3 regions of the Streptomyces sp. NPDC053673 genome follow, and region 3 is predicted to be linked to each of the others. Evidence: riboswitches for the same ligand, from Rfam matches in the RefSeq annotation. Region 3 holds a riboswitch; each other region holds the start of a gene.
What was found. A riboswitch is a leader RNA that binds a small molecule or an ion and turns the genes downstream of it on or off. The one in region 3 is predicted to bind cobalamin.
Positions count from the first base shown of each region.

Region 1: linked by a shared signal. The riboswitch ahead of ACZ6ZQ_RS21910 (cobalamin biosynthesis protein) and the one ahead of cobN (cobaltochelatase subunit CobN) in region 3 are both predicted to bind cobalamin.
Region 2: linked by a shared signal. The riboswitch ahead of ACZ6ZQ_RS18050 (ribonucleoside-diphosphate reductase subunit alpha) and the one ahead of cobN (cobaltochelatase subunit CobN) in region 3 are both predicted to bind cobalamin.

Region 1 is NZ_JBVJKN010000015.1:73,573-76,825, reverse strand. Features, by position in the region: gene ACZ6ZQ_RS21915 (cobyric acid synthase) at 1-275, opposite strand, end outside; gene ACZ6ZQ_RS21910 (cobalamin biosynthesis protein) at 272-1,222, opposite strand; cobalamin riboswitch at 1,254-1,408, opposite strand; gene ACZ6ZQ_RS21905 (MerR family transcriptional regulator) at 1,516-1,863, opposite strand; gene ACZ6ZQ_RS21900 (alkene reductase) at 2,000-3,070, shown strand; gene ACZ6ZQ_RS21895 (hypothetical protein) at 3,180-3,253, opposite strand, start outside.
Region 2 is NZ_JBVJKN010000011.1:70,315-73,567, reverse strand. Features, by position in the region: gene ACZ6ZQ_RS18060 (carbon starvation CstA family protein) at 1-1,194, shown strand, start outside; gene ACZ6ZQ_RS18055 (YbdD/YjiX family protein) at 1,209-1,415, shown strand; cobalamin riboswitch at 1,607-1,728, shown strand; gene ACZ6ZQ_RS18050 (ribonucleoside-diphosphate reductase subunit alpha) at 1,859-3,253, shown strand, end outside.
Region 3 is NZ_JBVJKN010000058.1:20,484-23,736, reverse strand. Features, by position in the region: gene ACZ6ZQ_RS37355 (cobalamin biosynthesis protein CobG) at 1-1,370, opposite strand, end outside; cobalamin riboswitch at 1,415-1,548, shown strand; gene cobN (cobaltochelatase subunit CobN) at 1,586-3,253, shown strand, end outside.

The DNA.
Region 1 (3,253 bases), on a different contig from region 3:
AGCACGACCTGGCTGGACCGGTCGCTGCCCGGCTTGAGCAGCACGGGGTTCATCAGCGCGGAGGGCTCCACCCGAGCCGCCTGCGCCTGCATGGCCTGCGCACGGCCGATCTCCGCGCCCTCGCGCGTCACGAACGAATTGAGGGACATGTTCTGTCCCTTGAAGGGCGCGACCTTCACGCCCTGGCGCACCAGCCACCGGCAGATCCCCGCCGTGACGACGCTCTTGCCCGCGTCCGACGTCGTCCCGGCGACCAGCAGTCCACCGCCACTCATCTACGCCTCCCCCTGACAGCCCCGTATACGAGCCGCGCGCCCGCGCACGCCGCGAGTGCCAGCACCCCCACGCGACGCGACAGCCGCACCGCACGTTCGATGTCCGCGACTTCGACGGCCCGGCCGTCCCCGTTGAGCACGGGCCGGTGCTCGACCCGCCCCCCGTAGGACAGCGTCCCGCCGAGCCTCACTCCGAGCGCCCCCGCGAACGACGCCTCCACCGGGCCGGCGTTGGGGCTCGGATGCTTCGCGGCATCCTCGCGCCAGGCCCGTACCGCACCCCGGGGATTCCCGCCGGCGACCGTCGCCATTGCCGCCGTCAGCCGGGCGCCCGGCCAGCCCGCGACGTCGTCGAGCCGCGCCGACGCCCAGCCGTACCGCCGGTAGCGGGACGACTTGTGGCCCACCATCGCGTCCAGGGTGTTCACGGCACGGAAGCCCACGAGCCCCGGCACCCCGCCGAGCGCCCCCCACACCAGGGCGCCGACGACCGCGTCGGAGGTGTTCTCGGCGACGGACTCGACGACCGCCCGGGCGATCCCCGGTCCGTCCAGCGACTGCGGGTCACGCCCGCACAGATGGGGCAGCCGCTCCCGGGCGACCTCGATGTCCCCGGCCGCCAGCGCCCCGCCGATCGCCCGGGCCTCCCGCCCCAGCGACGTGCCGCCGACCACGGCCCAGGTGGCGGCCGCGGTCAGCGCGATCGATGCCGTACGGGAACGGCGCACGGAAGCAGCGGCCAGCGCGCCCGCGACGACGGCGCCCCCGGCGCAGACAGCGGTGTGCACCGCGCCCCACCCTCGGTGGTCGCGCCACAGCGCCCGCTCGACGGCAGCGGCGGCCCGGCCGAACGCGGCGACCGGATGCCCACGGCGCGGATCGCCGAGGAGCAGGTCGCCGGCGAGTCCGGCAGCGACACCGCATGCAAAGGTCCGCTCTGCACGCATGTTCGTCCTCACTCAGGGTCCGCGCCCTGGCTCGACGTGACCGGCGGGAGAGAGTTCCTGGCTTCGGGCAGCGTCCCGTTGAACGGGGACGCACCCGTGACAGTGGCGGGACCGCGCCGGATTCGCACCGGCTTCCTCTTCTGCCGCCGTAAATGGCTCCGGAAGTCCACCACGGGCCGAGAACACCCGTCAACTCGCCCTTGACCTGCGACGGGACAGTGTGCGGAGTCCCACACGGAGCCGCACGGAGTCCCGCTCGCGGGCGCGCGGAGTCCCACACGCCGGCGCACGACCTAGTGGTCCGTCCCCTCGGCCGCGGCGATCACGGCGTCGAGCCGGTCCCGGGTGCTGACCAGTTCGCCGATCCGGTCGCCGATCCGGTCGCGTTCGGCCTTCAGCAGGGCAAGGGACTCCGGTGTGCTGACTCCCGTGTTGATACAGGGAAGGAGCCCCCGGATCGTCCTGCTGGACAGCCCCGCGGCATACAGCTGCTGGATCAGGATGACGCGCTCGATCGCGGTCTCCGGGTACCGGCGCTGTCCACTGGGGCTGCGTTCCGACGCGAGCAGTTGCTGCTCCTCGTAGTAGCGCAGGGCGCGCACGCTCACGGCCGTCCTGGTGGCGAGCTCGCCGATACGCACATTGCCTCCCGATGCCTCACCGGTGGTCCGGACCCCATCGGTGATCCGGACCACAGGACTTGCCTCTGACGTCAACGTCAGGTTTTAGCGTAGCTCACGACCGACCAGCACGTCCTGCAGAGCAAAGGGAATGACTGTGACCAGCCTGTTCGAGAGCTACCAGCTAGGAAACCTCCGGCTGCCCAACCGCGTCGTGATGGCCCCGATGACCCGGGCTCGCGCCTCACAGAACGGCATACCCGCCGCGTCGTCGGCGACCTACTACGCCCAGCGCGCCACCGCCGGCCTGATCGTCAGTGAAGGGGTGCAGCCGAGCCTGCAGGGGCAGTCGAACCCCAACACCCCCGGGTTGCACAGTGATGAGCAGGTCGCGGCGTGGCGGCCGGTGACCGACGCGGTGCACGCCAATGGCGGAAGGATCTTCGCCCAGCTCATGCACTCCGGCCGGGTCGCGCATCCCGAGACCGTCGGCCACCACCCCGTCGCACCCTCCGCGATCGCGCTGAAGGGCGAACTGTTCACCGGCCCCAAGGGACTTCTGCCCGCCCCCGTCCCTCGGGCCCTGTCGACCGGCGAGGTCAAGCGCGAGGTGCAGGTGTTCGCCGACGCGGCGCGCCGGGCGATCGACGCCGGTTTCGACGGCGTCGAGCTGCACGGGGCGAACGGCTATCTGATCCAGCAGTTCCTGTCCTCCAACGCCAACCGCCGCACCGACGCCTACGGCGGCTCCATCACCGGACGCATCCGCTTCGCCGTCGAGGCGGCGGAGGCGGCGGCCGACGCCATCGGCGCCGACCGTGTGGGCATCCGTCTCTCCCCGGGGGGCCAGGTCTGGGACATGGTCGAGGACGACGTGCCGCAGCTGTACGGGGCCCTGTTGGAGGCGCTCGCCCCGATCGGTCTCGCCTACGTCCATACCCTGGTCGCAGCCGAGGACGACGTGCTCGTCGGGCTGCGCAAGGCGTGGCCCGGCGCGTTCATCGTCAACCCGGGCGGGCAGATCGGCCCGAAGCCGACCGACAGGGCGCTCGGCGAGCGCTGGCTCGCCCTCGGAGCGGACCTGATCAGCTACGGCCGCGCCTACCTCGCCAACCCGGACCTGGTGGAGCGGCTCCGTCTCGGACTCCCGCTGCGCGAGAGCGACCAGGAGACGTGGTACCGGGGCGGCGACACCGGCTACCTCGACTACTCCAGTTATCAGCACTGACCTGCGTCGCGGCAGTGGCCGTGGGGCCTGACCTTCCGCGCCGCAAAAACCTTCGTCCGGTCCTCTGCCCCGGTGATGGGGCACGGACCGGACGAAGTGGTCTGCCGGATCAGGCGACGATCAGAAAGATCCCGTACGCGACCGCCGCCGCGCACAGCGCGAAGCAGGCGTAGGCACCCGTGC
Region 2 (3,253 bases), on a different contig from region 3:
GGCTCGCTGTTCCCGTTCGTCTTCATCACCATCGCCTGCGGCGCGCTCTCCGGCTTCCACTCCCTGGTCTCCTCGGGCACCACCCCGAAGATGATCCAGAAGGAGACCCAGATCCGGATGATCGGCTACGGCGCGATGCTGACCGAGTCCTTCGTCGCGGTCATGGCGATGATCTGCGCCTGCATCCTCGACCCCGGTCTCTACTTCGCGGTCAACTCACCCGCCGGTGTCCTCGGCACCACGGTGGACTCCGCCTCCCAGGCGGTCGCCAACCTCGGCTTCACCGTCACCCCCGAGCAGCTGACACAGGCCGCGAAGGACGTCGAGGAAGCGAGCCTGCTCTCGCGCACCGGCGGTGCGCCGACCTTCGCGCTGGGCATGTCGGACATCTTCTCCGCGGTGGTGGGCGGCGCCGGGATGAAGGCCTTCTGGTACCACTTCGCCATCATGTTCGAGGCGCTCTTCATCCTCACCACGGTCGACGCCGGCACCCGGGTGGGGCGCTTCATGCTCCAGGACACACTGGGCAACCTCTACAAGCCGATGAAGCAGGTCAGCTGGAAGCCGGGTGTCTGGTTCGCGAGCGCGGTCGTCGTCGGCGGCTGGGGCTACTTCCTCTGGGTCGGCGTGCACGACCCGCTCGGCGGCATCAACCAGCTCTTCCCGCTCTTCGGCATCGCCAACCAGCTGCTGGCGGCCGTCGCGCTCGCCGTCTGCACCACGCTGCTGGTCAAGTCCGGGCGTCTCAAGTGGGCCTGGGTGACGGCCGTTCCGCTGGCCTGGGACGCCTCGGTCACCCTCACCGCGAGCTGGCAGAAGATCTTCTCCGGCGACCCGAAGGTGGGCTTCTTCGCCCAGCGCGACAAGTACCAGGCGGGCATCGACGCCGACAAGGTGCTGCCGCCGGCGAAGTCGATGGACGACATGCACACCGTCGTCACCAACTCGACCGTCGACGGCTTCCTCGCGGCGCTCTTCGCCATCCTCATCGTGATCGTCCTCGCGGACGCGGCCAGGGTCTGCATCAAGGCGATCCGCAACCCTGCGGGCATCCGTCTCGCCGAGGTCCCGTACGTGGAGTCGAAGCTCGTCGCGCCCGCCGGACTGATCACGACCAAGGAGGAGAAGGCGGAGCTCGCGGCCGTCGGAGCCGCAGGCGCGGACCGCGAGGCTGCGGGAAGCGGCACGGCGTGAGTACCGTGGCAGGTATGACAGCGGTGAGCGGCCTGCGGCGCGCGGTGGACTGGGTCCGCTGGTACGTGCGAGAGGTGTCGGGCGAGTCGGTGTACGACCGCTACGTCGCCCACACCAGATCCCACGACCCGGGCGCGAAGGTGATGTCACGCCGCGAGTTCGAGCGCAGCCGCATGGACGCCAGGGAGGCCGACCCCCGCGAGGGGTTCCGCTGCTGCTGAGCGATGCGCCGACGGGCCGCCGTGTTCCCCTGCGGGAAGCGGCGGCCCGTTGGCGTTCCCGTGATCCACGCTGCGCCGGAGCGCGACCGGGAGCCGGTACCAGGCGTGAGCCCGCCGACGGACGTCCTGGAGCTCCAGGAGCCGCCGCGACACAACATGTGGGGGGTTCCGCAACCAGTCGCCCCCACATGTATGCTCATCTCGCTGTCGCCGCAGGGGAATCCGGTGCGAATCCGGAACTGTCCCGCAACGGTGAATCGGTGCTACCCACGTGCCCACGAGTCCGAGGACCTGCCGACAGCGCGCCCGGACCGTCCGGCCCGGGTGCCGACACGTCCGGGCCTCGCGGAACAGGCCGGTGGACGCGGCGCACCGGCTCTCAGACGTGTGCGCCCGTGCCCCTGCGCCCCGCCGGCCCCCAGCCGAGCGAGGGAGAGCACCCCGTGACCATCGCGCCGCCCGATCCTGCTTCAACGAAGCTCACCGACGGGCCAGGTACCGCGCTGCTGCGGACCCTTACCGACCTCACCGCCGATCTCCCCGACACCGACCCGGGCCGCGTCGCCGCCGCCGCGCTCCGGGGCCGTCATGCGGGCTCGGACGAGGCCGAACTGCGCGAGTTGGCCACCGAAGCGGCCGCCGGCCTGATCTCGGAGGACCCGGCCTACTCACGGCTCGCCGCCCGGCTGCTCACCCTCACCATCGCGGAGGAGGCAGCCTCACAGGGGGCGGCCGCCTTCTCCGGCTCCGTCGCCGTCGGCCACCGCGAGGGCCTGATCGCGGACCGCACAGCCGCGTTCGTGCAGACCCACGCCGGGCGCCTCGACTCGCTCGTCGACCCCGCCGGCGACGACCGCTTCGGCTACTTCGGCCTGCGCACCCTCTACAGCCGCTATCTCCTCCGGCACCCGATCACCCGCAAGGTCATCGAGACGCCGCAGCAGTTCATGCTGCGCGTGGCCGCCGGCCTGGCGGAGGACGACTCGGTCCGGGCCCTCGACGAAGTCGCCGCGCTGTACGGGATGATGAGCCGGCTGGACTACCTGCCGTCCTCCCCCACCCTCTTCAACTCCGGAACGCGCCACCCCCAGATGTCGTCCTGCTATCTGCTGGACTCCCCGCTGGACGAGCTGGACTCCATCTACGACCGCTACCACCAGGTCGCGAGGCTGTCGAAGCACGCGGGCGGCATCGGCCTCTCCTACTCCCGCATCCGCTCCCGCGGTTCGCTGATCCGCGGTACCAACGGCCACTCCAACGGCATCGTGCCGTTCCTGCGGACGCTGGACTCCTCGGTCGCCGCCGTGAACCAGGGCGGCCGCCGCAAGGGCGCGGCCTGCGTCTACCTGGAGACCTGGCACGCGGACATCGAGGAGTTCCTGGAGCTGCGCGACAACACGGGCGAGGAGGCGCGCCGTACGCACAACCTCAACCTGGCGCACTGGATCCCCGACGAGTTCATGCGCCGGGTGAACGCGGACGCCGAGTGGTCGCTGTTCTCACCGGCCGACGTGCCCGAACTGGTCGACCTGTGGGGCGACGACTTCGACGCCGCGTACCGCAAGGCGGAGGCCGCCGGGCTCGCGCGCAGGACGATCCCGGCCCGTGACCTCTACGGCCGCATGATGCGCACCCTCGCCCAGACCGGCAACGGCTGGATGACGTTCAAGGACGCCTCGAACCGGACCGCGAACCAGACCGCCGAGCCCGGCACGGTCGTCCACTCCTCCAACCTCTGCACCGAGATCATCGAGGTCACGAACGACGGCGAGACGGCGGTCTGCAACCTCGGTTCGGTCAACCTCGGCGCCTTCGTCGAAGAGGGAGCCGACGGCCCG
Region 3 (3,253 bases):
GTCGGGACGGTCGTCGGGAGGGGCGTGGCCCGTGCCACCGCGACAGCGTCGGCCAGCCCCCGGTCTGTCGGTACGTCGGTCGGCCCGCCGACCGGTACGCCGGCGCCGAGCACGGTCACCCGGTACGTGCCGTCCGCCGTGGCCAGGACGTCCACGTACTCCCCGTGCGGATGTCCGCACCGCCGCTCGCAGCCGGACCAGTACACGGGCAGGCCGCCCCGGCCGGGTGCCGCGTCGGTCCGCACGTCGGCCAGCGACTTGGCGCATCCGGGCCGGCCGGTGCAGGCGCCGACGCCGTACCAGGGGGAGTCGGCGCCGGTGATCAGCCCGGCCTCGCCGAGCTGCGCGAGCCGCGCCTCGGCCGCCGCGCGGTCGGCGAACCCGGGCACGACGACTCCGCGCCACGGCGTGAGCCGTACCTCGTCCGCGGGCGCGGGGAGCAGCGCGCGGACCTGCGCGACGGTGAGCCGTCCGAGCGGGGCGGCGACGGAGAGGGCCCAGCCGCCGGGCCCTTCTACGACCCCGGGCACGGGTTCCGCCTCACGGCCGAAGGCCGTACGGGGGTCCGGGGGCTTGCTCCCCACGTGGCGGAGCCGCACATCGACACAGCCGGGAAGGGGCGGAGCGGGGAAAGCTTCCGCGGCGACGCCCGCCCGTTCCAGATGCGCCCCCACGGCAATGTCCTGCCCACCGGGCAGCTCCCGCACCCGCCACGCCCCCGTGCCCGCCGCGACCGCCGCCGCGAGGAAGGCTTCCGCGGCGGCGAGGGCCGCGCGCGGGGCATCGGCAGCGCGGATGCGAAACGCCTGGTCCCCGACGCGTACGAGCGCCGAGCCGCCCGTCTCTGCGAGCAAGGTCACATCCGCACCGAGGCCCGCCACGTCCCCGCGCCCGTCGTCCAGGGCGAACAGGAACCGCCCGGACAGCCCGGCCGCCCCGTCGCTCGCGCACAGCAGCACGTCCAGTTCGCGCGCCCACAACTGGACGTCGCCGTAACCGAGTCCGTCGAGTCCGGCGAGCGGTGAGGCCAGCACGTTGCGTACCCGCTCGTGCGTGTCCGAGGGCAACAGTCCGGCCTCCCGGAGCACTCCCGCGAGCTGCGCCCCGCACCCCTCGCCGAGGCCGCGCAGTTCCGCGTTCCCACGGGAGGTGATGCTCAGCGCCCCGTCACCGAGCCGCTCCGCAGCATCGGCCAGGGCTTCGACCTGACGAGGCGTCAAGACGCCTGCGGGCAACCGGAGTCGGGCCAGCTGCCCGTCGTCCGCCGCGTGCAGCCGCAGCGCGCCCGGGCATGCGTCTCCCCGGTCCCGAATGCGGGGTTCGTCCCGGTCCGGGGGTGTTGGCGGTGTGGGCGGCATGGCGGCGAGCATACCTACGTCATTCCAGGTGGCCGCCCTGTCGGCAAGGGCCAGCCTCTACTATGCAGAAAGGCAAGGGGTCCCAGGGCCCTGGGGAGGAAGCCCGGTGAGAATCCGGCGCGGTCCCGCCACTGTGAGCCGGGCCCTCGGGACCCGGCGAGTCAGGAACTCCCGCCGTCCTACGACCACCCGGGGCGCGGACACCCCGAGGAAGGCCTGCGCACGCGATGACGCACGCGACGATCCTGCTGCTGTCGACTTCTGACACCGACCTGCTCAGCGCCCGCGCGGCCGACGGCAACGACGGCCCGGTGGCGTACCGCTTGGCCAATCCCTCCCGGCTCCCGCTCGACGAGCTGCCGGCGCTCCTCGACGGCACCGACCTCGTCGTCGTACGGCTCCTCGGCGGTATCCGCGCCTGGCAGGAGGGTCTGGACCAGCTGCTGGCCCAGGACCGGCCCGTGGTCGTCCTCACCGGCGAACAGGCCCCCGACGCCCAGCTGATGGAGGCCTCCACCGTCCCGGTCGGGATCGCCGCCGAGGCGCACGCCTACCTCGCGCACGGCGGTCCGGACAATCTGGAGCAGCTCGCCCGTTTCCTGTCGGACACGGTCCTGCTCACCGGTCATGGCTTCGAGCCCCCGGCCCCGGCGCCGACCTGGGGCCACCTGGACCGTGAGGCGAAGAGCACCACCGGCCCCACCGGCCCCACCATCGCCGTGCTCTACTACCGCGCCCACCACATGAGCGGGAACACCGCCTTCGTCGGTGCCCTCTGCGACGCCGTCGAGGACGCGGGCGGCCGGGCCCTCCCCCTCTACGTGGCATCGCTGCGCGCCCCCGAGCCGGAGCTCCTCGAACAGCTCCGCGGCGCCGACGCCATCGTCACGACCGTCCTCGCCGCCGGCGGCACCAGGCCCGCCGAGGCACAGGCCGGCGGTGACGACGAGTCCTGGGACGCGGGCGCGCTCGCCGCGCTCGACGTGCCCGTCCTGCAGGCGCTGTGCCTGACCGGGTCGCGCAGCAGCTGGGAGGAGAACGACGAGGGCCTGTCCCCGTTGGACGCCGCCAGCCAGGTCGCGGTCCCGGAGTTCGACGGCCGCCTCATCACCGTCCCGTTCTCCTTCAAGGAGATCGACGAGGACGGCCTCCCGGCCTATGTCCCCGACCCCGAGCGCGCCGCCCGCGTCGCCGGGATCGCCGTACGCCACGCCCGTCTGCGCCACATCCCGAACGCCGAGAAGCGGCTCGCCCTCGTCCTGTCCGCGTACCCGACGAAGCACTCCCGCATCGGCAACGCCGTCGGCCTCGACACCCCCGCCTCCGCGGTCTCGCTGCTGCGCCGGCTCCGGGCGGAGGGCTACGACTTCGGTACGGAGGAGATCCCCGGCCTCGCGTCCGGCGACGGCGACGAGCTGATCTACGCGCTCATCGAGGCGGGCGGCCACGACCAGGACTGGCTCACCGAGGAGCAGCTCGCCCGCAATCCGGTCCGTATCCCGGCCGCCGACTACAAGCGCTGGTACGCGACCCTGCCGCAGGAACTGCGCGAGCACGTCGAGGAGCACTGGGGCCCGGCGCCCGGCGAGATGTTCCTGGACCGCTCCCGCAATCCCGAGGGCGACATCGTGCTGGCCGCCCTGCGCCGCGGCAATCTCCTCGTCGTCATCCAGCCGCCGCGCGGCTTCGGCGAGAACCCGATCGCGATCTACCACGACCCCGATCTGCCGCCCTCGCACCACTACCTCGCCGCCTACCGCTGGATCGCGGCCCGGCAGGACGACGGCGGTTTCGGCGCCGACGCGATGATCCACCTCGGCAAGCACGGCAACCTGGAGTGGCTGCCCGGCAAGAACGCGGGCCTGTCCGCCGCCTGTGCCCCCGACGCGGCGCTC